Regions from separate parts of the Xenorhabdus budapestensis genome, predicted to be linked through region 1. Evidence: predicted binding sites of a transcription regulator. Region 1 holds the regulator's gene; each other region holds the start of a gene.
What was found. The regulator CRP, encoded in region 1, controls carbon source genes, mostly activating them, when cyclic AMP is high. The targets are predictions, from matches to a motif close to ATGTGANNNNNNTCACAT.
Positions count from the first base shown of each region.

Region 1 (7,578 bases):
TTACTTTCAACCAGATCCCATTGGAAGAAGCGGCAAAATATGCTGCGGAAGATGCAGATATCACTCTGCGGTTGCATCAGGCTATGTATCCACAGATAGAGAATGTGCCGACACTGAAAAAAGTTTTTCAGGACATCGAAATGCCGTTGGTTCCTGTACTTTCTCGCATGGAACGGACAGGTGTTTTGATCGATGCTAACACGTTGGCAGAACATTCGAAGGAGATTACGGCTCGTTTGCTCGAACTGGAAAAAGCCGCTTATGAGTTGGCTGGAGAAGAGTTCAATCTTGCTTCACCTAAACAATTGCAGGTCATCTTGTTTGAAAAGATGAATCTGCCTGTTTTGAAAAAAACGCCGAATGGTGCACCATCCACGAATGAAGAAGTGTTGGAAGAGCTGGCGGAAGATCACGAGTTACCGAGAATTATTTTGGAACACCGTGGCCTGGCAAAACTGAAATCCACTTATACCGATAAATTGCCGCTGATGGTCAGCCCGCTGACTCAGCGTGTTCACACTTCTTATCATCAGGCGGTGACCGCAACCGGACGTCTCTCTTCCCGTGATCCTAACCTGCAAAATATTCCTGTTCGTAATGAAGAAGGGCGACGTATTCGCCAGGCATTTATTGCACCAGAGGGCTATCGCATCATGGCTGCGGACTATTCGCAGATTGAGTTGCGGATTATGGCGCATTTATCTCAGGATAAAGGATTATTGGATGCTTTTGCACAAGGCAAAGACATTCACCGTGCTACGGCCGCGGAAGTCTTTGGTGTGCCACTGGATCAAGTTACCAGCGAACAGCGCCGCAGCGCGAAAGCGATTAACTTTGGTCTGATTTATGGCATGAGTTCGTTTGGTTTGTCCCGCCAATTGGGTATTCCGCGTGGGGAAGCCCAGCGCTATATGGATCTCTATTTTGAGCGTTATCCGGGTGTACTGGAATATATGGAGTGCACTCGTCAACAGGCTGCTGAACACGGATTTGTTGAGACGCTGGAAGGTCGTCGTCTGTATCTGCCAGATATTAAATCGCGCAATGCCATACGTCGTAAGGCTTCTGAGCGTGAGGCCATTAATGCCCCGATGCAGGGAACAGCGGCAGATATTATTAAATTGGCTATGATAGCGGTGGATGATTGGATCGTCACTGCACAACCGAATGTGCGTATGATTATGCAGGTTCATGATGAATTGGTGTTTGAAGTACATGAATCAGAGCTGGCTATCGCGGAACAGAAAATCAGGGAGTTGATGGAGAAAAGTATGCAGCTTGGTGTCCCTCTGAAAGTTGATGTGGGGGTAGGAGAAAATTGGGATCAGGCTCACTAATCTTTATTGAATAATTTTTATGAAATCCACAGCTCATTAAATGCGCTGTGGCTATCTTTATTATGCCGTGGATGGGCGTGAAACAAGAATTTCGGTTAGATTTTAGATTAGATCCAGATCCCACAAATATGTAATTAAACTACAATAAAAATGGTGTAATGACGGATATTGATCACATAATTGCGGCTGAATCGAGGCATTACGTGAAAATTAATTACAAAAAAATCTTTTGTTGATAAAAAAAATAGGGTAGAGTTGTCGGCGTAGGGTACAGAGGTAAGATGTTCTATCTTTCAGACCTTTTACTTCACGTAATCGGATTTAGCTGAATATTAGCTGCCCCAGTCATCCCTTTTGACTGGGGCGTTTTTTTATGCGCGATTTACGATTGTTGCAGAAGATGAGAGGGGAAAAGGTGGAAATTACTCCACCTCAATAGTGGGCTGGCTGAACCAGTTATTAAGTTTCTGTTCAAGTTTGTCTATGCCGATTTTTTTCAGAACAGAGAAATTCTCGATCTGAATATCACCTTCCAGACCCGCCAATTCCTGACGTACTTTGTTTAATTGGTTTTTGCGTGCCCCTGATGCCAGTTTATCGGCTTTGGTCAGTAGTATCATGACTGGCACCTGCATCACGACCGCCCATTCGATCATCTGCATATCCAGATCTTTTAGTGGATGACGGATATCCATCAATACCACCAGCCCCTGTAAGCATTCACGTTTCTGGAGATATTCGCCCAATGCTCTCTGCCACTTGAGTTTCATTTCTTCCGGTACTTGCGCATAGCCATAACCCGGCAAGTCAACGAGGCGTATGCCTTCTTCCACCTCGAACAAGTTAATCAACTGAGTTCGTCCGGGAGTTTTACTGGTACGGGCAAGGCTCTTTTGCTGGGTCAGTGCATTCAGCGCACTGGATTTACCGGCATTTGACCGACCGGCAAACGCGACCTCAATGCCTACATCTTGAGGCAGGTGGCGAATGTCAGGTGCACTCGTGACAAAGTGGGTCGTATGATAGTTGTAGCTTTTGATGGTCAAAATGGTTATCTCCCTGCGGAATATACGAAAAAACAGCGCAGTGATTATACCGAGAGCAACGGCTTGTGGACAGGTGTAACTTTATTGTGGTGTTTCTATTTCGACATATTTTGGTTTTTTGATTGAAATTATTTTTGCCTAACGTGACAAAGAATATTCTGCAATTTTTTCCTGCCTAAATATGTACGAAAGCATACCAAGATAGACGCTATTCCAAAAATAAACTCTGCCCAGAATATGAGAATATAATATTTACTTAGATAGATATTCTTCAGCAAAACTCATAATTACTCGTAAAAGTTGGTAAATCTTTGCAACTTAGCGCTATAGGGAATTACACTTAATGAGTTTTATGGGTTTTGTTATTGACCTCAAGAATAAAGGAACCATCAATGTTTAAACATATTTTTGTGTCGCTTATGACGGCATGTGCTATCAGTGTAATGTCTGCTCCAGCATTGGCTGCCGAAACTCACGTGAAGCTGGTGACATCAGCAGGTGAAATAGAGCTTGAACTGGATAGCAATAAGGCACCGATTACCACAAAGAATTTCGTTGAGTATGTGAATGAGGGTTTTTATAACAATACGATTTTCCATCGCGTCATTCCCGGTTTCATGATTCAGGGAGGGGGCTTTACAAAAGATATGAAACAGAAAGTAACCAAAGCTCCAATCAAAAATGAAGCCGATAATGGATTACGTAACTTGCGTGGAACAATTGCGATGGCGCGCACCGCAGATAAGGATAGTGCAACCAGTCAGTTTTTCATTAATGTGACTGATAATGCTTTTCTTGACCACGGTCAGCGTGATTTTGGCTATGCCGTCTTTGGTAAGGTAGTGAAAGGGATGGATGTGGTTGACAAAATTTCTCAGGTCAAAACAGAAAATGTTGGGCCTTACCAAAATGTTCCTGTGAAACCGATTGTGATCCTTTCTGCAAAGGTTGTTTCCCAATAACCTTGATGAGAAAACCACGTTTTTTGGCCTGAAAGATAGAGAATGAGACGGTATTTGCCTATTATTACACCTTTTTTGAAGTTTCAGAGTTTTTAAAGTGCCGTCTCCCTCTCTCATTCCTCTATCGTTTTCGCACGAAAAAAACCGCACTATGAATATATGCCGCTATCTGGCGGTAACTCCTGCCCCTATTTTAAAAATGCCTATGTGGTATGATGAGTGTCCCGCTACCGTTGGTGCTGCTTTACCTAATTTTACCGTGATACAGAACGCATAATGTCCAATAGGACAACGCAATATATAAAACTATAAAAATCAGTAGGATGAACTCCTATGTTATTAATAATAGATAACTACGACTCTTTTACATTCAATTTATATCAATATTTTTGTGAGTTGGGGACGAATGTTTTAGTTAAGCGTAATGATGAATTACAGCTTGAAGATATCGAGAAATTGGCACCGACTCATTTAGTGATCTCTCCGGGACCTTGTACACCAGATGAATCAGGGATCTCGCTGGAAGCCATTTCACACTTTGCCGGGAAATTGCCAATTCTGGGGGTGTGTCTCGGACATCAGGCGATTGGTCAGGCTTTTGGCGCGAGTGTTGTTAAAGCCCGTGAGGTAATGCACGGAAAAACCTGTTTAATTCACCATAACCAACAAGGTGTATTTAGGGGATTGAATCGTCCGCTGACTGTTACCCGTTACCACTCTTTGGTCATCGCCGCAGAAACGTTACCTGCATCCTTTGAAGTTACGGCATGGAGCCAGCATGATGGTAATGTGGATGAGATAATGGGAATACGCCACCGAACCCTCCCCTTGGAAGGCGTGCAGTTCCATCCGGAAAGCATCCTGAGTGAACAAGGGCATGAACTGCTGAATAATTTTCTTAAGTATTAACGAAGAACGATTTAATCCCTCTTTTTGGCGGTTGTTTACGGCCATTTTTTACGAAGCAGCTGTGGGCAGTTTATATCACTAATTTATGCGCCAGCGGGTTTCATTTTTTTAAGGGATGAGAAAAGCTGAAGGATGGAAAGCAAAAAGCCAGTGCTCTATGGGCTGCACTGGCCTAATTCAAGCGCAATTTCAGGAACTAGCGGGTTCCATAAACGACAATCGTTTTGCCGTGCGCAGAGATCAGGTTTTGATCTTCCAGCATTTTCAGAATGCGGCCGACTGTTTCACGGGAACATCCGACAATCTGCCCAATTTCCTGACGTGTAATTTTGATTTGCATACCATCAGGATGGGTCATTGCATCAGGCTGTTTGGCAAGATTGAGCAATGTCTGTGCAATGCGACCTGTCACATCCAGGAATGCCAGGTTTCCAACTTTTTCCGATGTTGTTTGTAAGCGGCTTGCCATTTGAGCGGATAAACGCATCAGAATATCGGGATTAACCTGAATTAACTGGCGAAATTTCTTATAGGAAATTTCAGCTACTTCACAGGCGCTCTTAGCTCGCACCCATGCAGTACGCTCTTGCCCTTCTTCAAACAATCCAAGCTCACCAATAAAATCCCCCTGATTTAAATAAGAAAGGATCATTTCTTTACCTTCTTCATCTTTTATTAGAACAGCAACTGAACCTTTAACAATGTAGTAAAGCGTTTCTGCTTTCTCGCCTTGATGAATAAGCGTGCTCTTGGATGGATATTTGTGAATATGGCAGTGTGACAAAAACCATTCAAGAGTAGGGTCTGTTTGTGGCTTGCCGAGAACCATTCGCTTTATCCTCTGTTGTTATTTCTGCCTTTATGTTCTGAGAAACTGACAGTTTCTCATCAGGCTGGCTTTATAAAGTCAATAGATTAACATATTAACTTGCTGAAAAACTGACAAGTAAGAATTTTATATAGGCTTATAAGGAGGCTAACATATCGGTGTAGTCAGCCAGATCCATAAAACCTGCCAGTTTCGCTTGTAACTCTGTTTGTAACACAGGAAAGCGTTTCTGTCTTCTCCTGTATCGCTTCAGCATATAAAACCAGTTAACAAATTACCAGAAAACTGTTTGCAGAACCTCATTTACTACATTTTTATTTATAAATGGGTGAATAGTTGATGTTTTGTCACAGGTAACATTATTTTTTGTTACCTGTGTTATTGATAATTAACTTGTGCTTAATTCAGGAAATTTTTTTGCCTTCCAATAATTGTTGAACTAACGGAGCCATAATTAACTCCATTGCCAGTCCCATTTTTCCACCCGGAACGACGATAGTATTTATGCTGGAGATAAACGAACCCTGAAGCATGGCCAGTAAATACGGGAAATCGATTTGGCTCAGACCACGGAAGCGGATGACGATAAAACTTTCGTCTAAAGAAGGAATGGCTTTGGCGGAGAAGGGGTTGGAAGTATCAACAGTAGGAACGCGTTGAAAGTTGATGTGAGTGCGGGAAAACTGTGGCGTAATATAGCGAATATAATCATCCATTGAACGAACCATGGAATCCATAACCGCTTCCCTTGAATGCCCGCGTTCACTGGTATCGCGAATGAGCTTTTGTATCCATTCAAGGTTGACGATGGGAACAACACCAATCAGTAGATCAACTAATTCGGCGACATTGTATTGCGGAGTAACAACACCACCATGTAACCCTTCATAAAACAGCATATCGGTGTTTGATGGCAGCGATTCCCAGGGTGTGAATGTCCCCGGTACTTGGTTATAGGGAACCGCTTCATCATAAGTATGCAGATATTTCCGCCAGCGGCCAGTACCTGTTTCCCCATATTCAAAGAATGTCTTCTCCAGCATATGGAAATCATTGGCTTCTGGCCCGAAATAACTGATGTGCCTGCCTTGTTCTTTCGCTTTACGTATTTCTGCGTCCATTTCAGGGCGGGTATAACGGTGGAAACTATCCCCTTCAATAAGTGCGGCAGTGATGCCGAGTTGTTGGAAAATCTTGCGAAATGCCACACTGGTGGTGGTTGTTCCGGCTCCGCTAGAGCCGGTTATGGCGATGACAGGGTGTTTGGAAGACATAAGAACAGACTCCTTATCATTAAAAAGTTGGGATGATCTTTCTCGTAATCAGCAGTATTAGGCCAATAAAACAAACAGATGTTGAATGAAATGTTATTGAACCGGAAATGATATGAAACTATGGACGAAACATCTCCTTAGGTATGATATTGACAGTCTCATGCAATTCAGACCAAACCAGCAGGGCTTCACCTCGCTCAAGCTGGCGTTTTACATCCTGTACTTTTTGTTCCAGTGTTTTTTCAAGTTCACCGTAGTCGGTGCCTTCCCGTAAGACAAAATTCTCGATCAAGTTAAGTAGAGTATCGGGTTCTACTTGTTGCCACGGGATAATCATTGTGGTCGCTCCATATCACATTATATTAGCTGCTGGTATTGCTTAGTTTTGGGGATGTTTTTGAGTTTAACTTTCATTGTTAACTGGCCTTGTGTGCTGAATAACATACTGCTATTTTCTTAGAAAGGAAATGTCAATAATTGAGGGATAAAGCACGCCATGACCGCCAGCCTGATATTCTCACTGAGTACATTTATGTTTATCTCCGCGATTACGCCTGGCCCGAATAATATGTTACTGACATCATCTGGTGCTAACTTTGGGCTCTGCCGCTCATTGATACTGTTGTTGGGAATTGTTCTTGGGATGCAAACTGTCCTGTTGTTGTCTGCTTTTGGTATTGCTGCGTTACTGCTGGTATATCCGGCCATACACACAGGCCTGAAAGTGCTCGGTAGCCTGTATTTACTGTGGTTGGCCTGGAAGACGGTGACTGCACAATACAAACGGCTGGAGGCTACACAATCCCTTGGGATACCCATTAAAGGTCATCAAGGCTGGTTATTGCAGTTTTTGAACCCGAAAGCATGGATGATGGGGTTAGGGGCTATCAGTAGCTACAGTTTAGCAGGGGATTTATATATCCATTCCATTCTGGTCATCAGCGTGGTGATGTTATTGTGTAATACAGTCACCGGGATGATATGGCTTATTTTGGGGGCTATGATTGGCCGTCTGTTAAAAAGCCGCACGGCATGGTTTACTTTCAATATCGTGATGGGGCTTTTGACAGCGGCTTGTGTACCATTAATCTGGATTAGCTGAATCAGCTCAAATCAATATTCTTGCTGCCAAAGAAAAACGTCAGCACAAAGCCGCTGATATACGAAACAATCAGCCCCGCACCGTATACCGCCATGCCCATGAAAATGCCTGTTTGGGAT
Region 1 covers NZ_CP072455.1:330,476-338,053, forward strand. The annotation lists gene polA (DNA polymerase I) at 1-1,337, shown strand, start outside; gene spfP (small protein SpfP) at 1,619-1,666, shown strand; gene yihA (ribosome biogenesis GTP-binding protein YihA/YsxC) at 1,760-2,383, opposite strand; gene ppiA (peptidylprolyl isomerase A) at 2,776-3,345, shown strand; gene HGO23_RS01360 (aminodeoxychorismate synthase component II) at 3,679-4,254, shown strand; gene crp (cAMP-activated global transcriptional regulator CRP) at 4,451-5,083, opposite strand; gene HGO23_RS01370 (phosphoribulokinase) at 5,488-6,357, opposite strand; gene HGO23_RS01375 (YheU family protein) at 6,476-6,694, opposite strand; gene HGO23_RS01380 (LysE family translocator) at 6,854-7,459, shown strand; gene murP (PTS N-acetylmuramic acid transporter subunit IIBC) at 7,461-7,578, opposite strand, start outside.

Region 2 (7,578 bases), 400 kb from region 1:
CCAGTTTCTTCAGAATGGTTGGGGCAGGAGGCTCAACCGCCAAATCATGGCGATTACCGGTACGTTGGAAATCACCCGCTTTATCACCCACAAACGGACGGGCAATAACACGACCGATGTTATAACCGCCAATATTCAGTTCTTCACGGGCGATCTCACATAATTCATACAGTTTATCCAAACCGAATGTTTCTTCATGGCAGGCAATCTGGAAAACGGAATCCGCAGAGGTATAGAAAATCGGCTTGCCGGTTTCCATGTGCTCTTCTCCCAGTTTGTCCAGAATAACTGTACCGGAAGAGTGGCAATTGCCCAAATACCCTGGGAGATTAGCGCGCTCAACCAATTTATCCAGCAATTCCTGCGGAAAGCTGTTTTCTAAGTCCTGAAAATAACCCCAGTCGAACAAAACCGGAACACCAGCAATTTCCCAATGACCTGATGGCGTGTCTTTACCAGAAGAAAGTTCACTTGCATAGCCATAGGCACCAATAATGTCGGCATCTTTGTCTAAACCAATCGGGAAAGTTCCGCTGGACTCTTCTGCCGCTTTACCCAGCCCCAAGCGGCTCAAATTGGGCAACTTCAATAATCCCTGACGACCGATATCAGCTTCACCACAGGCACATTGCTCCGCAATATGTCCTAAAGTGTTAGATCCTTTGTCACCAAATCTGTCTGCATCTGCACTCGCACCAATGCCAAAGGAATCCAATACCATGATGAATGTACGTTTCATAATTTTCTCCTGCGTCAATTCACGCTATCAATGCGGAAACTGCCAGCTATTAAAATCTATTTTCAGTGCTTATGTTGGTTTATCCACTGATATGACGATAAACCATCTGTGTGGTGACTTTCGTTTCTACATTTGATTCCGCTGCCAAAACATTCGTCTGTTGTAAAGCTTTCTGTTGTAGAACAAGCGACTTACGCACAGTCTCCGCCGCTGTATGCCACTCATCTTCACTATTGGCATGGATCGTCATCAGAGGGGTATCTGTGTTGACTTCTGAACCAAGTGCAATAATACCACTCAGTCCCACACTGTAATTAATCGTATCCGTAGCCTTACGACGGCCACCTCCTAACGCCACCACGGCCATACCTAATGCCCGGGTATCCATCTCTGTCACAATGCATTGTTTTTCAATAACACGCTTTTCAGCAAATACAGGTCTGCTGAAAGAGGCCGTCGGCAAATAATGAGTATAGTTTTCAACAAAATCGACCGGCCCTTTTTGGGCAGCAACCATACGTCCAAAAACTTCTGCTGCTTTACCACTGTCGAGAACTGTCTGTAACTTACGATATGCAGTATCACGGTCTTCTGCCAATTTACCTGATACCAGCATTTCAGCAGCCAATGCCATAGTGACTTCAAATAACCGGGGATTACGGTATTCTCCCGTCAGAAACTGAACCGCTTCACGTACTTCCAGTGCATTACCCGCACTGGATGCCAGCACCTGATTCATATCGGTTAACAATGCGGTTGTTTTGCAACCCGCACCATTAGCTACCGCAACGATGGATTCCGCCAGTTGTTCCGATTGCTCATAAGTCGGCATAAATGCCCCGGAACCTACTTTCACATCCATGACCAAGGCATCCAATCCCTCAGCCAATTTTTTGCCCAGAATAGAAGCGGTAATCAGCGGAATAGCGTCAACAGTAGCAGTAATATCACGTGTTGCATAAAAACGCTTATCCGCAGGTGCCAATGAATGAGTCTGACCGATAATCGCAATGCCAACATCCCGGATAATGTCACGGAAACGATGTTCATCAGGGAAGATGTCAAAACCGGGGATGGATTCTAATTTATCCAACGTTCCTCCGGTATGCCCCAGTCCGCGCCCTGAGATCATCGGGACATAACCTCCACATGCTGCTACCATCGGCCCTAACATCAGGGATGTTACATCACCAACCCCGCCCGTCGAATGTTTATCAACAACCGGGCCATGCAAATTCAATTTATTCCAATCCAGAACTGTACCGGAATCACGTACTGCCAATGTTAAAGCAATACGTTCCTCCATCGTCATATCACGGAAATAGATGGTCATTGCTAATGCGGCGATTTGCCCTTCGGATACCGTGTTATCACACACTCCGTTAATAAAGAAACGGATTTCTTCTTCGCTCAGTGGATAACCATCTCGTTTTTTGCGAATAATTTCCTGTGCCAAAAACAAAGCTACCTCCCAATCATCATTATTATTTGAAAAGAATGGCAGTAATGCACCTTATCTTAGCAAACCTTCAATATGTCGTTATTGATCTCAATAACGACTGTTTTCAATAAATGATGGTTCTAAATAACGGTTTTCAGTAACTACTGCTTTGCTTTTGCCCCTGGTGCCCTAACGTTGTCAATAAGCTTCCCAATAAACTGGAAGCACCAAAACGGAAATGGCGGGAATCTACCCATTTATCACCCATGATCCGATCTGCCAGAGCCAGATATTGTGCTGCTTCTTCTGCGGTACGCACACCGCCCGCAGGTTTAAATCCAATAGTATCACCTACCCTCATATCACGGATGACACTGAGCATGATCTCTGCACTTTCCAGTGTCGCATTCACGGGTACTTTTCCGGTTGAAGTTTTAATAAAATCTGCTCCCGCTTTAATTGATATTTCAGATGCTTTGCGGATCAGATCAGCTTCTTTCAGTTCGCCGGTTTCAATAATAACTTTCAGCCAAACACCTACTTCAGCGCAGGCATCCTTGCAGGCCTTAACCAAGTCAAAACCAATTTGTTCGTTACCCGCCATCAATGCACGATAAGGGAAAACAACGTCCACTTCATCTGCACCATAAGCAATGGCTGCACGGGTTTCCGCTAGTGCGATATCAATATCATCATTACCATGTGGGAAATTGGTAACAGTGGCAATACGAATGTCAGGTGTTCCTTGTTCACGTAATATTTTACGTGCAACCGGAATAAAACGTGGGTAGATACAGATGGCTGCGGTATGCCCTGCCGGACTATTCGCCTGATAACAAAGTGCCATCACTTTCTCATCAGTATCATCATCATTGAGTGTTGTTAAATCCATCAAACTCAGCGCACGCTGAGCAGCTGCGGTTAAATCGGTCATAGAACTCTCCAACGGTATTATTGTGGCTCAATCAGTTCACACATTCTTTAAACGCTTATGTTGGCGAGCGGACTTGGTTCCTTGAAGATGTTGCGATGATTATATTCCCCCGCAACAACAGAGTTCCTTCTCTCCGCACATATTTCTTTAGTTTGTACTGCCCCCGACAGGCATCAGCTTAATCCATGAAATCTTAGAACATCATTATTTGAACATGTCAACACACAATAATGAGTGTTTAAAATCACATTAATTGGATAAGAATTGCAACGATAATCATTTCATTGTGAAATTAATCACAATTATTAGCCTTAAGAAAAATAAAATGCAGGTGAGATCAACTCACCTGCATCCAATTTAGTATACGTTTCCTAATCAGATTTCTCTAATTATTATAGAGAAAAGAAGAATCCGGCGATTGTGGCACTCATCAGGTTAGAGAGTGAGCCAGCCAATACGGCTTTCAGACCAAAACGCGCAATGTCACCACGGCGGTTTGGCGCCATACCACCCAGACCACCGAGTAGAACGGCAACAGAAGACAAATTAGCAAAGCCACACAGTGCGAAAGAAATAATCGCTTTGGTGTGATCAGAAAGTACCTGCAAACCCGCTGCTTTAACTACGTCATCTGGTTTCAGATATTCACCAAAGTTCATGAATGCGACGAATTCATTAACAACCAATTTCTGTCCAATGAAAGAACCCGCAACTGTTGCTTCATGCCACGGTATACCAATCAGATAAGCAATTGGCGCAAACACCCAGCCCAGAACCAGTTCCATCGACAATTGAGGATAACTGAACCAACCACCGATGCCACCTAGCATACCATTCAACAAAGCAATCAATGCAGTAAATGCCAACAACATTGCACCTACATTCAGAGCTAACTGCATACCGGATGCCGCACCAGATGCCGCCGCATCGATAATATTAGCCGGACGCTCTTCAGCAGTAACCAGAGACATTGCATCAACAGTATCGTGTGTTTTTTCAGTTTCTGGCACCATCAGTTTTGCAAACAAGAGGCCACCCGGTGCTGCCATGAATGAAGCTGCGATCAGGTATTCCAATGGAACGCCCATGGATGCGTAGCCTGCCAATACAGAGCCTGCTACAGAAGCCAGACCACCACACATAACAGCAAATAGTTCAGATTGAGTCATGGTCGCGATATAAGGACGAACAACCAGAGGGGCTTCAGTCTGACCTACGAAAATATTCGCTGTTGCGGACAGAGACTCTGTACGTGATGTTCCCAACAATTTTTGCAAACCACCACCAAGAACTTTGATGATAAACTGCATAACGCCGATGTAATACAGAACTGCAATCAGAGAAGAGAAGAAAACAATGACCGGCAGAACACGCAGAGCAAAAATAAAGCCACCGCCGCCGAACAGTTCAAACATTTTGTCAGAAACCAATCCACCAAAGATAAAATCAGTTCCCTTCTGACCATATCCGATTACATTGGAAACACCTTTTGACATTCCGCCCAGAATGTCTTTACCTGCCGGCACATAAAGTACAAATGCCCCAATAGCTACCTGAATAAGAAAGGCGCCGAGGACAGTACGGATTTTAATAGCTCGGTAATTACTGGAGAAAAGTACTGCGATAAAAATCAGCACTACCATCCCTATCAGGCTCATAATGAGTTGCATTGGAAGAATCCCTGTTCACTAATTGAATTAAAAATATGTCAGTTATTTTGTGAGTTCCTACTGACACTGTGTGTGGGGGCGATTATACCTAGTAGTAAAAAAGAACAAGCAACTAACATCACAAATTAATACAGCAAAAAGTAATATAAAAACAGAAAATGAGATCTACATCACATATGACCATGCTATTTACAAGGATTTAGATAATTTTGTGGAAAAAAAGGGAGAAATAAGAAGATAATGCCAGTTAAATATTATTAATGTTTATTTAAGACGGAAGACCGCCTTTTACCTGACAAAAAATTGCCTGATTTTTACTCAAAAGAAACTAGCTTAATGCAAACAATGTCATGCTATTTTGATAAATTTGGTGGGAAATTTCATCCGTAGACTCAGGACGCAATTCACACAATGCAGAAAAAACCTGAGCAACTCTTTCTGGTCGGTTTGGTTGCCCCTGAAACCCTGATAATGGCATATCAGGTGCATCCGTTTCTAACACAAGAGATGACAGCGGTAATCGTGCAATCGTATCACGCGTCTTTTTTGCTCTCTCATAAGTAATAGTTCCACCAACACCAATGTAAAAACCCAAACGAATAAAAGCCTGTGCCTGAGACAAGCTTCCGGCAAAGCCATGGATCACCCCGGTACGTGGCACACTGTGTTTTCGTAACATTGCTGCCAATTGATCGTGACTTTTGCGGGAGTGAAGTATCACAGGCAATTCATACTTTCTGGCCAGCATGAGCTGCGCTGCCAATAGGCTTTTTTGCTTCTCAAACTGAGGTTCCGGCATATAAAGATCAAGCCCGATTTCACCTACCGCTACACAGTTAGACTGCTTTTCCTTGAGTTTCTGCTCCAGTTCATCCAGATGCATGTCATGATGTTCATTGATATACAAAGGATGTAACCCAAACGCAGCATGAATTGAATCATGGGTAGCGGCCAGATCGGCAACACGTTGAAAATTCACCTGACTGACTGACGGGACAATGATTTTTTCTACCCCTGTTTGTCTGGCACGTTCTAAACTTGCTGTTTCATCGTCAACAAAAGGGAAAAAATCAAAATGGCAATGTGTATCGATAAACATTTACTTATCCATCATGGTAATACCCGTCAGTGGAGTCGGGGTAATATCATTCACCTCAGTTCCCTCAATCTCCGGGCTATTCATATTGTCCAAAAAGCCATTGTGCCTGAAACCATTACGGTTCATTTCATCATGATTTAAGCCATTGCGACAAACACCATAACTTTTACGTTCTGCTAACCCGAATTTACCTCCGACAAAAGTATGTCCGATAGTTGCCAGAAAATACCGCCCACAGCGCCGCCCCAAGTAATAATCCTTATCCAATGCACTAATCCTGCTTCCCAGTGCCATTGTAGCCAATGGTGCTGGTGGATAAATTTCGAATACCTGCACATCATCCGGCGGATTTTCAATAAATTGCTGTGTCCGATAGTAGCTTTTAGCATGCAGCTTCAACATCTGAATCATCTTTTGTGAGCTACTGCTTTCCAGCCAGCGCTCTATTCGTTTAATCCACTGTGGCGTGTAATAAAGCTGTGAAGGCACTGTTCTGACCACCACAATGGTATCTGCACCACGGCGATAAGCCTCTTCTACTGGGATAGCATCACAAATGCCACCATCCTGATAAACAATGCCATCAAGTGTCACGCCATTGCGATAAAAACCAGGTATAGCGCTGGAAGCCTTTATAATCTCCATCCAATTATTTTCCTCAGGATGAAAATAATTGGCTTCAAAATCATCCACTCGACAGGCACACATATAGAATTCACGCCCTGCATCAAAATGTCGCATCGCAATAGGAATATTCAAGGGTGATTTTTCAGAAACGATATCAATATACCAATCCAGATCGATTAGATGCCCACCCCGGACAAAGCGCAACAGATTAAAAAAGGTAGTATTAGTTGTGTAATTTTTAATTACCTTACGGGCATATCCTCTCTGACCACAGATATAAGCAGAAAGGTTCTGCGCTCCAGCGGAAGTGCCAATAAACAATTCGAACGGGTTAAAATCAAGCCGGAGAAATTCATCCAACACACCTGCGGTAAAAATTCCTCGTTGCCCACCACCTTCACAGACAAGTGCAATTTTTCCCGGCTTGATCCGTGATGTATAAGTTAACGGCTCTATATTACCCAGCGTAATCGGAATATGTTTCCCCATAATCCCCCCTACAAAGTCAATGCCAGTTTCAAAATACAATTTGAGTTATACTCTCCGTTTTTCAAGTTGCCTCTTTGTTGTTGGCTGCGATGCCCCTTGACATCCATTGGGTATATGACTGTCTATCAGTATATAGTTATGCAAACAAAGTGCTCGTAAAAAACAGTGTGCTTGTAAAAAACGATGTATTTATGAGAATTGCATTAAATAATGAAGATTAATTCACTAACAGGCAAGCATTTGCTTACTCTCTGAATAGACTGCACATATCATGCTCTTGAAAAGATAATCGCTTAATCAGGTTGGGTTTTATTTGGAGAATAGGAACAAAAAGAGTGGCCTATTATCTGCCACTCCATCAAAATACATTTTATTTTCTGATAGTTAACGTACTATTTACGAATTTTACACCATCGACTTGATGGGCAATTCTAATCACCCGTTTAACCTGCTCTTCATTTTTGACAAAACCGGAAAGATAAACTACGCCTTTTTCCGTTTTCACTGAAATATCGTTACTATTAATCCCTTTATATTCCAGTAACTTTTCTTTTATTTTGGCAGTAATAACACTATCAT
Region 2 covers NZ_CP072455.1:731,132-738,709, reverse strand. The annotation lists gene deoB (phosphopentomutase) at 1-739, opposite strand, end outside; gene deoA (thymidine phosphorylase) at 819-2,201, opposite strand; gene deoC (deoxyribose-phosphate aldolase) at 2,335-3,114, opposite strand; gene HGO23_RS03195 (NupC/NupG family nucleoside CNT transporter) at 3,507-4,772, opposite strand; gene HGO23_RS03190 (TatD family hydrolase) at 5,113-5,883, opposite strand; gene HGO23_RS03185 (patatin-like phospholipase family protein) at 5,884-6,999, opposite strand; gene HGO23_RS03180 (BON domain-containing protein) at 7,370-7,578, opposite strand, start outside.
Region 2: the regulator CRP is predicted to act here: its motif matches at 4,943-4,960, upstream of HGO23_RS03195 (NupC/NupG family nucleoside CNT transporter).

Region 3 (7,578 bases), 1.8 Mb from region 1:
TTAAATAGTGGAGTAACGGGCCATAGGATTGTGGCTCTTGATAGTGTGCGTGGTTTCGCCATTTTGGGCATATTATTACTGAATATCTCTAGTTTTGCGTTGCCATATGCTGCTTATATGAATCTCTTTTACAAAGAGAATGTCTCATTTTCTGATGTATTAACATGGTCTGCCTTGAGTACTTTTACTCAAGGAAAATTTTTGTTTATTTTAACACTGCTGTTTGGTGCGTCACTTGAGTTATTGAGGCAAAGGGAGCATAACTGGAATCTTTGCAGGCTGTTGATCCTGGCTGTTATTGGTTTATTGCACGGGATCTTACTGTGGGATGGCGATATCTTGCTGTCATATGGTGTGGCTGGCATTTTTGCGTTGCATTTGATTAATACCCGTCACAATCTGTTTGGTCAGGGGATTGTTTTTTACCTGTTCGGTTTGATGATGTTTTATCTGTTGGGATTATTCCCAGTGGAAGAAAATAGTACTTTCTGGCGTCCATTAGAACAGGATATTTTTCATGAAGTTTACTGGAAAACCCATGGTGGGCTATTGGCGATAGAGCATCGTATGCGTCAGGTCAGTGGGGCAATGATAGTGACCGTGGTACAGTATGGCTGGCAAATGGTTGGGACAATGCTTTGTGGAGCAATGTTAGTACGTAATGGATGGTTGAAAGGAGCATACAGTAGTTACCATTATCGTCGGGTGGCGTTGTTGCTGTTTGTCGTTGGTCTGGTAATCCACTCTGTTGCTCTGTTAGTTCAGTATTTATACCCGTACAGTTATTTTACTGCTTTGACAGTGCGTCATACTATCGCTGAATTGGCGACACCATTTCTGGCGTTGGCTTATGTGGCTTTGATTTATGGATTCTGGCCGGTTATTTCCCGTTGTCGAGTTATTTTCTGGTTCCAGCAGGTTGGCAGAATGCCGTTAACCTGTTATTTAATGCAAACTTTAATTTGTACCACGCTTTTTTATCATTGGGAGCTATTTAATCAGTTCACCCGTTTGGAATTGTTAATATTTGTTCCTTTCGTCTGGGGGTGTAATATCGGGTTCGCCTGCTGGTGGTTGAAATATCATCAAAAAGGGCCTGTTGAAACACTTTGGCGGGGTTTATCTGGAAAATTGGTAGAAAGATTTTAAACTGTGCAGAGCCTATTGCTTGAAAAATAGGCTCTTATCTGCTGGGCTGTTTTTTCTCCAGTTCCTGTAACTCTTTTGGTGATACGGCAGGGTAGCCCCCAATTCCGGTAGGAGCGACCTGCTGGATAGGAATTGGTGTCAGAGGGCCTAGAAAACGCGGCTCACGCTTCAAAATATAAAGGTCAGCCAAAGCGCCGAGGCGGGCAAACACTTCCCGCATACGTATGGTCATCATATTTTTGGGGGAAGACACCGCATAACATTGTGCTTCTATTCCCATGTGCATTGCAATGAACAGGGCGCGTTCACAATGGAAGCGCTGAGTGATGATAGTAAAGTCATTGGTATCAAATACCTTGCGGGTTCTGACAATCGAATCTAATGTACGAAAGCCAGCAAAATCCATCACAATTTTTGGTGCTGGTATCCCTGCCTTGATCAGGTCTTTTCGCATTGTATTTGGTTCATTATAGCTGTGTTGGGCATTATCTCCGCTCAGCAGCAGGTATTTTACTTTCCCACTGTTATAAGCGTTAACAGCACCTTGAATTCGATAAAAATAATATTGGTTATACGCGCCAGTTTTATAATATTTGGACGTACCTAATACCATACCAACTTCCTGTTCAGGTAATTGTCTAAGATCGTCAAAAACATAGGGAGCGGTTTTCCAGCTGATCCAGCGATCGAGCATAATGGCTGATAGCATAAAAACAGCTATTATGAGAATCAGGCTGGTAATCAGGCGCTTCCACATTGTTTTTTGCCTTTTATATAATTATAAACAAGTGAGCAAAGGCTACTTTACTTGATATATCGAAGCAAGTATTGGATGAACATACCAGATAGAATACTTTTTATTGTTCGTATGTTTATTGGATTTAGAGATTGGCTGTACTTATTACTAAAGGCTTTTATTAAAAGGCCTGTCAAATGTTATCGGCAGGCCAGTTGGTAATATATCAGAATGATGTGCGTTTATAGACGCGGTATTCTGATTTCCAGAAGTTACGCTCAATAGCTTCTTCAAGTGCATCTTCAGAAGTAACCATTGCTACCCCCTGAATTTGGGCTTTTTTCGCTACTTCTTTAGCGATCTTACGGGAAACGTTCTGAATATCATCGATCAATGGCAATAACGGGCCAGAACCAGTTTGTGCCAGTGGAGAACAATCTGCTAATGCGCGGCTGGCAGCCATCAACATATCATCTGTCACGCGTTTGGCACCGGCAGCAATAACACCTAACCCGATACCAGGGAAGATATAAGAGTTATTACATTGTGCAATTGAGAACTTTTGACCTTCATATTGTACTGGTGAGAATGGACTACCAGTTGCGACCAGTGCCTTACCTTCTGTCCAGTTAATAATATCTTCAGGACGCGCTTCGACGCGTGATGTCGGGTTGGACAACGGCATTACAATTGGACGTTCACAATGTTTATGCATTTCACGAATAATTTCTTCCGTGAACAGACCGGACTGACCAGAAACACCAATCAGAACAGTAGGTTTGGCATTGCGGACAACATCCATTAGTGACAGGCTATCATTGTTAACATCCCAGGATCGCAGAGTACTACTTTTCTGAACCAGTGCACTTTGAAAATCCAGCAGATTTGGTTGCTTGTCAGTGAGCAGCCCAAAGCGATCAACCATGAATACACGGGCACGGGCCTGTTCATCACTTAAACCTTCTGATTTCATTTGGGCGATGATTTGTTCAGCAATACCACAACCAGCGGAGCCCGCACCGAGGAAGGTAACCGTTTGGTCTTTCAATTGACGGCCTGCGGCACGGCTGGCGGCAATCAGGCTACCAAGAGCAACAGCGGCTGTACCTTGAATATCGTCATTGAAGCAGCAGAGATCATTGCGATAGCGAGTCAGTAATGGCATCGCATTTTGCTGGGCAAAATCTTCGAATTGCAGCAGTACATTCGGCCAGCGGCGTTTTACAGCCTGAATGAATTCATCTACGAAGTCATCGTATTCTTTGCCTGTAATGCGAGGATGGCGCCAGCCCATGTACAGCGGATCATTCAAGCGTTGTGGGTTATTAGTCCCCACATCCAATACGACAGGCAGGGTGTAAGCCGGGCTGATCCCACCACAGGAGGTATATAAAGATAATTTACCGATAGGGATCCCCATACCACCAATCCCCTGATCGCCAAGACCCAGAATACGTTCACCATCGGTGACAACGATAACTTTAACATTCTGTTTGGTGGCGTTTTGCAGCATGTCATCAATATAAGCCCGGTTCGGGTAAGAGATGAATAAACCACGGGCACGGCGGTAAATGTCAGAGAAATGTTCACACGCTTCACCGACGGTTGGTGTGTAAATAATAGGCATCATTTCGCTGAGATGGGCGTCAAGGAGCCGGTAGAAAAGAGTTTCGTTGGTGTCCTGAATATTCCTCAGATAAATATGTTTATCCGCGTCATTTTTGAAATCGCAATATTGGCGATAAGCGCGTTCGGTCTGTTCTTCAATTGTTTCAACGGTCTGAGGTAATAAGCCATGCAGATTGAAGTTGCTGCGTTCTTCTTCCGTAAAAGCGCTGCCTTTATTCAGCAGGGGAAATTCCAACAAGATGGGGCCAGCGTAGGGAATATAGAGAGGACGTTTACTTTCGTGTTCCAGTTCCATGATGCTTACTCTTTAGACTAATCAATAACAAAATCGGTAAATCAGCTATAGATCCTAAGAAGATAAAAAAATAAGTACAGTAAATGTTACTTAAATATGTCTATCATGAGCAAAAATGAGAGATAACATGCGGAATTCGCTAATTAAATGTTATTTAATTTCTCGCTTTTGCCCAAAATTCTTCCAGGATGGTCATTTTTTAGCAATGGAACTGTCAGAACGTATGACACTCCGTTTGCTTACAGCCGAGGGAAACTAAGGTAGATTCAGTCGCATTCCATTGTGATAGATGATTGTTTTGTCCTTCTACTAATATCGCCCGTTTGATGGTTCGGCAATCACTGCCTGACATGTTCATCAATATTAGAGCTGCCTGTAAAGGGGGTAAGCTCGGATTGAATGCAGCATTTTCTGCATAGCGGCCGGTATAAATACGATTTTGCTCATCCATCAGAGCAATACCTGAGTGGGATTGGCTATAAGGCGAATGACTCTGATTCGCAGCATCCAGTGCAGCCAGTACGAGTTCGTCATTGGTATCCAACTGGTAGCCATGATGAATGCTATCCAGCAACAAGGGAGTATCTCCTAAATCACGTGGGCCGAATGCCTCTGGTAGATAGTCAGCCAGAGTTAATCGTGGGTGATCAGGTAAACAGATTTCCAATTGTGCTCCACTGTTTAATTCGTTCATAAATTGGCGGCAATGGCCGCAAGGAGAACAATTAACAGTGACGGATAGCAGTTTTTTCTCACCACGTAACCAAGCATGGGTAATGGCTGATTGTTCGGCATGGACAGTTTGCTGTAACGGAACGCCCACAAATTCCATGTTGGCACCAAAATAGAAGTTTCCGCTGTCTCCTTGTGCGATAGCACCGACATGAAAGTGCGAGATGGGAGCAATAGAACAGGCCGCAGCGAGTGGCAACAGGGCAAGTGCCAACGCATGATCATCAAAGCCGCAGCTCTGCTTAATTGACTCCACCTGCTCTGCTGTCAGCATAGCTGGAAAATCATCATTACCAATGTAGGGCAATAGAGCCTTTTGCAATTTAGGCGTGATTTCTGACCAGATAGCGTGAAAACGAGCTTGCATAGAATAATCTCCAAGTTAATTGAAGGTTATTCTAGGATGATTAGTTAGGTTTATAATGTGATGTATTCCATATAATTAATGAAATTTATGTAACAAAGATATTATTTTAACAACTTACGTCAAATTTTTTACTATTTGAATGATTTTTTCACTTTTTGGTAACTAACCAAAAAGATGCAGTAACACAGGAAATAAGAAAGGCGCGATCAATGAAGTAATAACGCCGCAAGTCATCAGTGCCAGTGAACTATATGCACCCTCGACATGATCTATTTCAGCACATCGTGCAGTTCCTACGGCATGAGAAGCTGTACCCATCGCTAGCCCTCTGGAGGCCTGGGTTTTAATTTTTAAGAAATTAAACAGATTATGGCCAAAAATTGCACCTAAGATACCAACAGCAATGACACAGGCGGCACTGATGGCTGGAATACCCCCAATAGAATGAGCGACTGCCATGGCGATAGGAGTTGTAACTGATTTTGGTAATACAGAAGCTGCGATTTCAGGGGTAGCGCCTGCCCATAAAGCAATAGCTGTACCTGTTACCATTGCAGTAACACAGCCGATGAAGCAGATACTGATAATAGATTTCCATTGAGCACGGATTTGATGGAGCTGTTCGTACAGCGGAAAGGCTAGAGCAACAACAGCAGGTTGTAACAAATCATTCAATATCCGGCTACCGGCAAAATAATGTTCATAAGGGGTATGAGTCAGCAGCAGCAGAGGAATAATGACTGCCATTGATATCAATAAGGGGTTTAAAATAGGAAATCTGAATCGGACAGATAGTTTTTTGGCAAGATAGAAGACAGCCAAGGTTAATGGCAATGACCACCAGATATGGTTTAGCATTTTTATTTTCTCTCCTGTTGTGATGATTTCTGTTCTGGTAATTGTTTTTTGTGATTGGTGCCGATAATGGCGCGTTCGCGGTGGACATAATGAGAGCTGTAAGCAACGGTAATCATGACGATGACAGTACTGATGATACAGGAAAGGGCAATCGGGAGTATCTGTTGGCTGAGCTGTGGATAATATTCCATGACACCGACCCCGATGGGTAAAAAGAGCAATGTCATGTTTTTCATCAATAAGCTACAGCCCGGTTTTACCCAATGAGCGGGAATAATCTGAAGCGCTAGCAAACAGAACAGAAGAAGCAAGCCAATAATACTACCGGGGAGAGAGCAGGGGAGATGTGCTGAAATGAGATTCCCTACAATGAGGCATAAGTAGAGCAGCACAAATGCACGCAGATATTGCCAACCTGCCATGAGTACGTTTTGGAAAGACATAACGTATAATTCCTCAATGTAAAGAGGGTTATCATACGATTAATATTGTTAGTGTGCTATAGGTCACATTAAAAAGCGGGTTTAGAAAACCCGCCTTACTATTTTCGGAACATCAGTCTCAGAGTATCAGGTGATTACTTAACCTGCATACCAGGCTGAGCCCCGCTGTCCGGGCTTAACAGGAAAATTTCTTTTCCTCCAGGGCCTGCTGCCATCACCATGCCTTCTGAAATACCAAAACGCATTTTACGTGGAGCAAGATTAGCCACCATAACGGTCAGGCGGTTTTCTAATGCTTTTGGATCCGGATAAGCAGCGCGGATGCCGGAGAAGACTTGACGAGTTTCACCACCAAGATCAAGGATCAATTTCAGCAGTTTATCTGAGCCTTCAACAAAATCAGCCTGCTTAATCAATGCAATACGTAGATCAATTTTAGCAAAATCATCAAATGTGATGGTGTCTTGAATTGGATCATCTGCCAGAGGGCCTATCAGGGTTTTTTGTGGCTCAATGTTCTCCTTGGAGTCATCTACCATTGCTTCAACTTTAGCCATATCCATACGGTTAAACAGTGCCTTAAATGGTGAAACATCATGATTCAGCAGAGGTTGCTGGATACCATCCCAAGTCAGTTCGGTATTCAGGAATGCTTCTGCACGGACAGCGAGACCCGGAAGAATAGGCTTCAGGTAAGTCATCAGCACGCGGAACAGGTTGATGCCCATTGAGCAGATAGTTTGAAGATCTGCATCCCGGCCTTCTTCTTTCGCCACAACCCACGGTGCTTGTTCATCAACATAACGGTTAGCAAGATCTGCCAATGCCGTGATTTCACGAACAGCCTTACCAAATTCACGATTAGTGAAATCTTCTGCAATTCCCTGTGCGGCATCAACAAATTTCTGGTACAGCGTGGGATCAGCGAGCTGATCTGCCAGTTTACCGGCAAAACGCTTATTGATGAAACCAGCGTTACGTGAAGCCAGGTTAACGATTTTATTAACGATGTCACTGTTGACGCGCTGAACGAAGTCTTCCAGATTCAGGTCGATATCATCAATGCGGGAAGAGAGTTTCGCTGCGTAGTAATAACGCAGGCAGTCTGCATCCAGATGCTTCAGATAAGTCTCTGCTTTGATGAAAGTTCCGCGAGACTTAGACATCTTAGTGCCGTTGACAGTAATGTAACCATGAACAAACACGTTGGTTGGCTTGCGGTAATTGCTGCCTTCTAACATCGCTGGCCAGAACAGGCTATGGAAATAGACGATATCTTTACCAATGAAGTGGTAAAGATCTGCTTTGGAATCTTTCGCCCAGAATTCATCGAAATTCAGGTCACCACGTTTATCACACAGGTTCTGGA
Region 3 covers NZ_CP072455.1:2,940,178-2,947,755, reverse strand. The annotation lists gene yeiB (DUF418 domain-containing protein YeiB) at 1-1,149, shown strand, start outside; gene sanA (outer membrane permeability protein SanA) at 1,184-1,906, opposite strand; gene HGO23_RS12650 (NAD-dependent malic enzyme) at 2,112-3,809, opposite strand; gene cdd (cytidine deaminase) at 4,024-4,908, opposite strand; gene HGO23_RS12640 (CidB/LrgB family autolysis modulator) at 5,071-5,766, opposite strand; gene HGO23_RS12635 (CidA/LrgA family protein) at 5,769-6,209, opposite strand; gene metG (methionine--tRNA ligase) at 6,344-7,578, opposite strand, start outside.
Region 3: the regulator CRP is predicted to act here: its motif matches at 4,964-4,981, upstream of cdd (cytidine deaminase).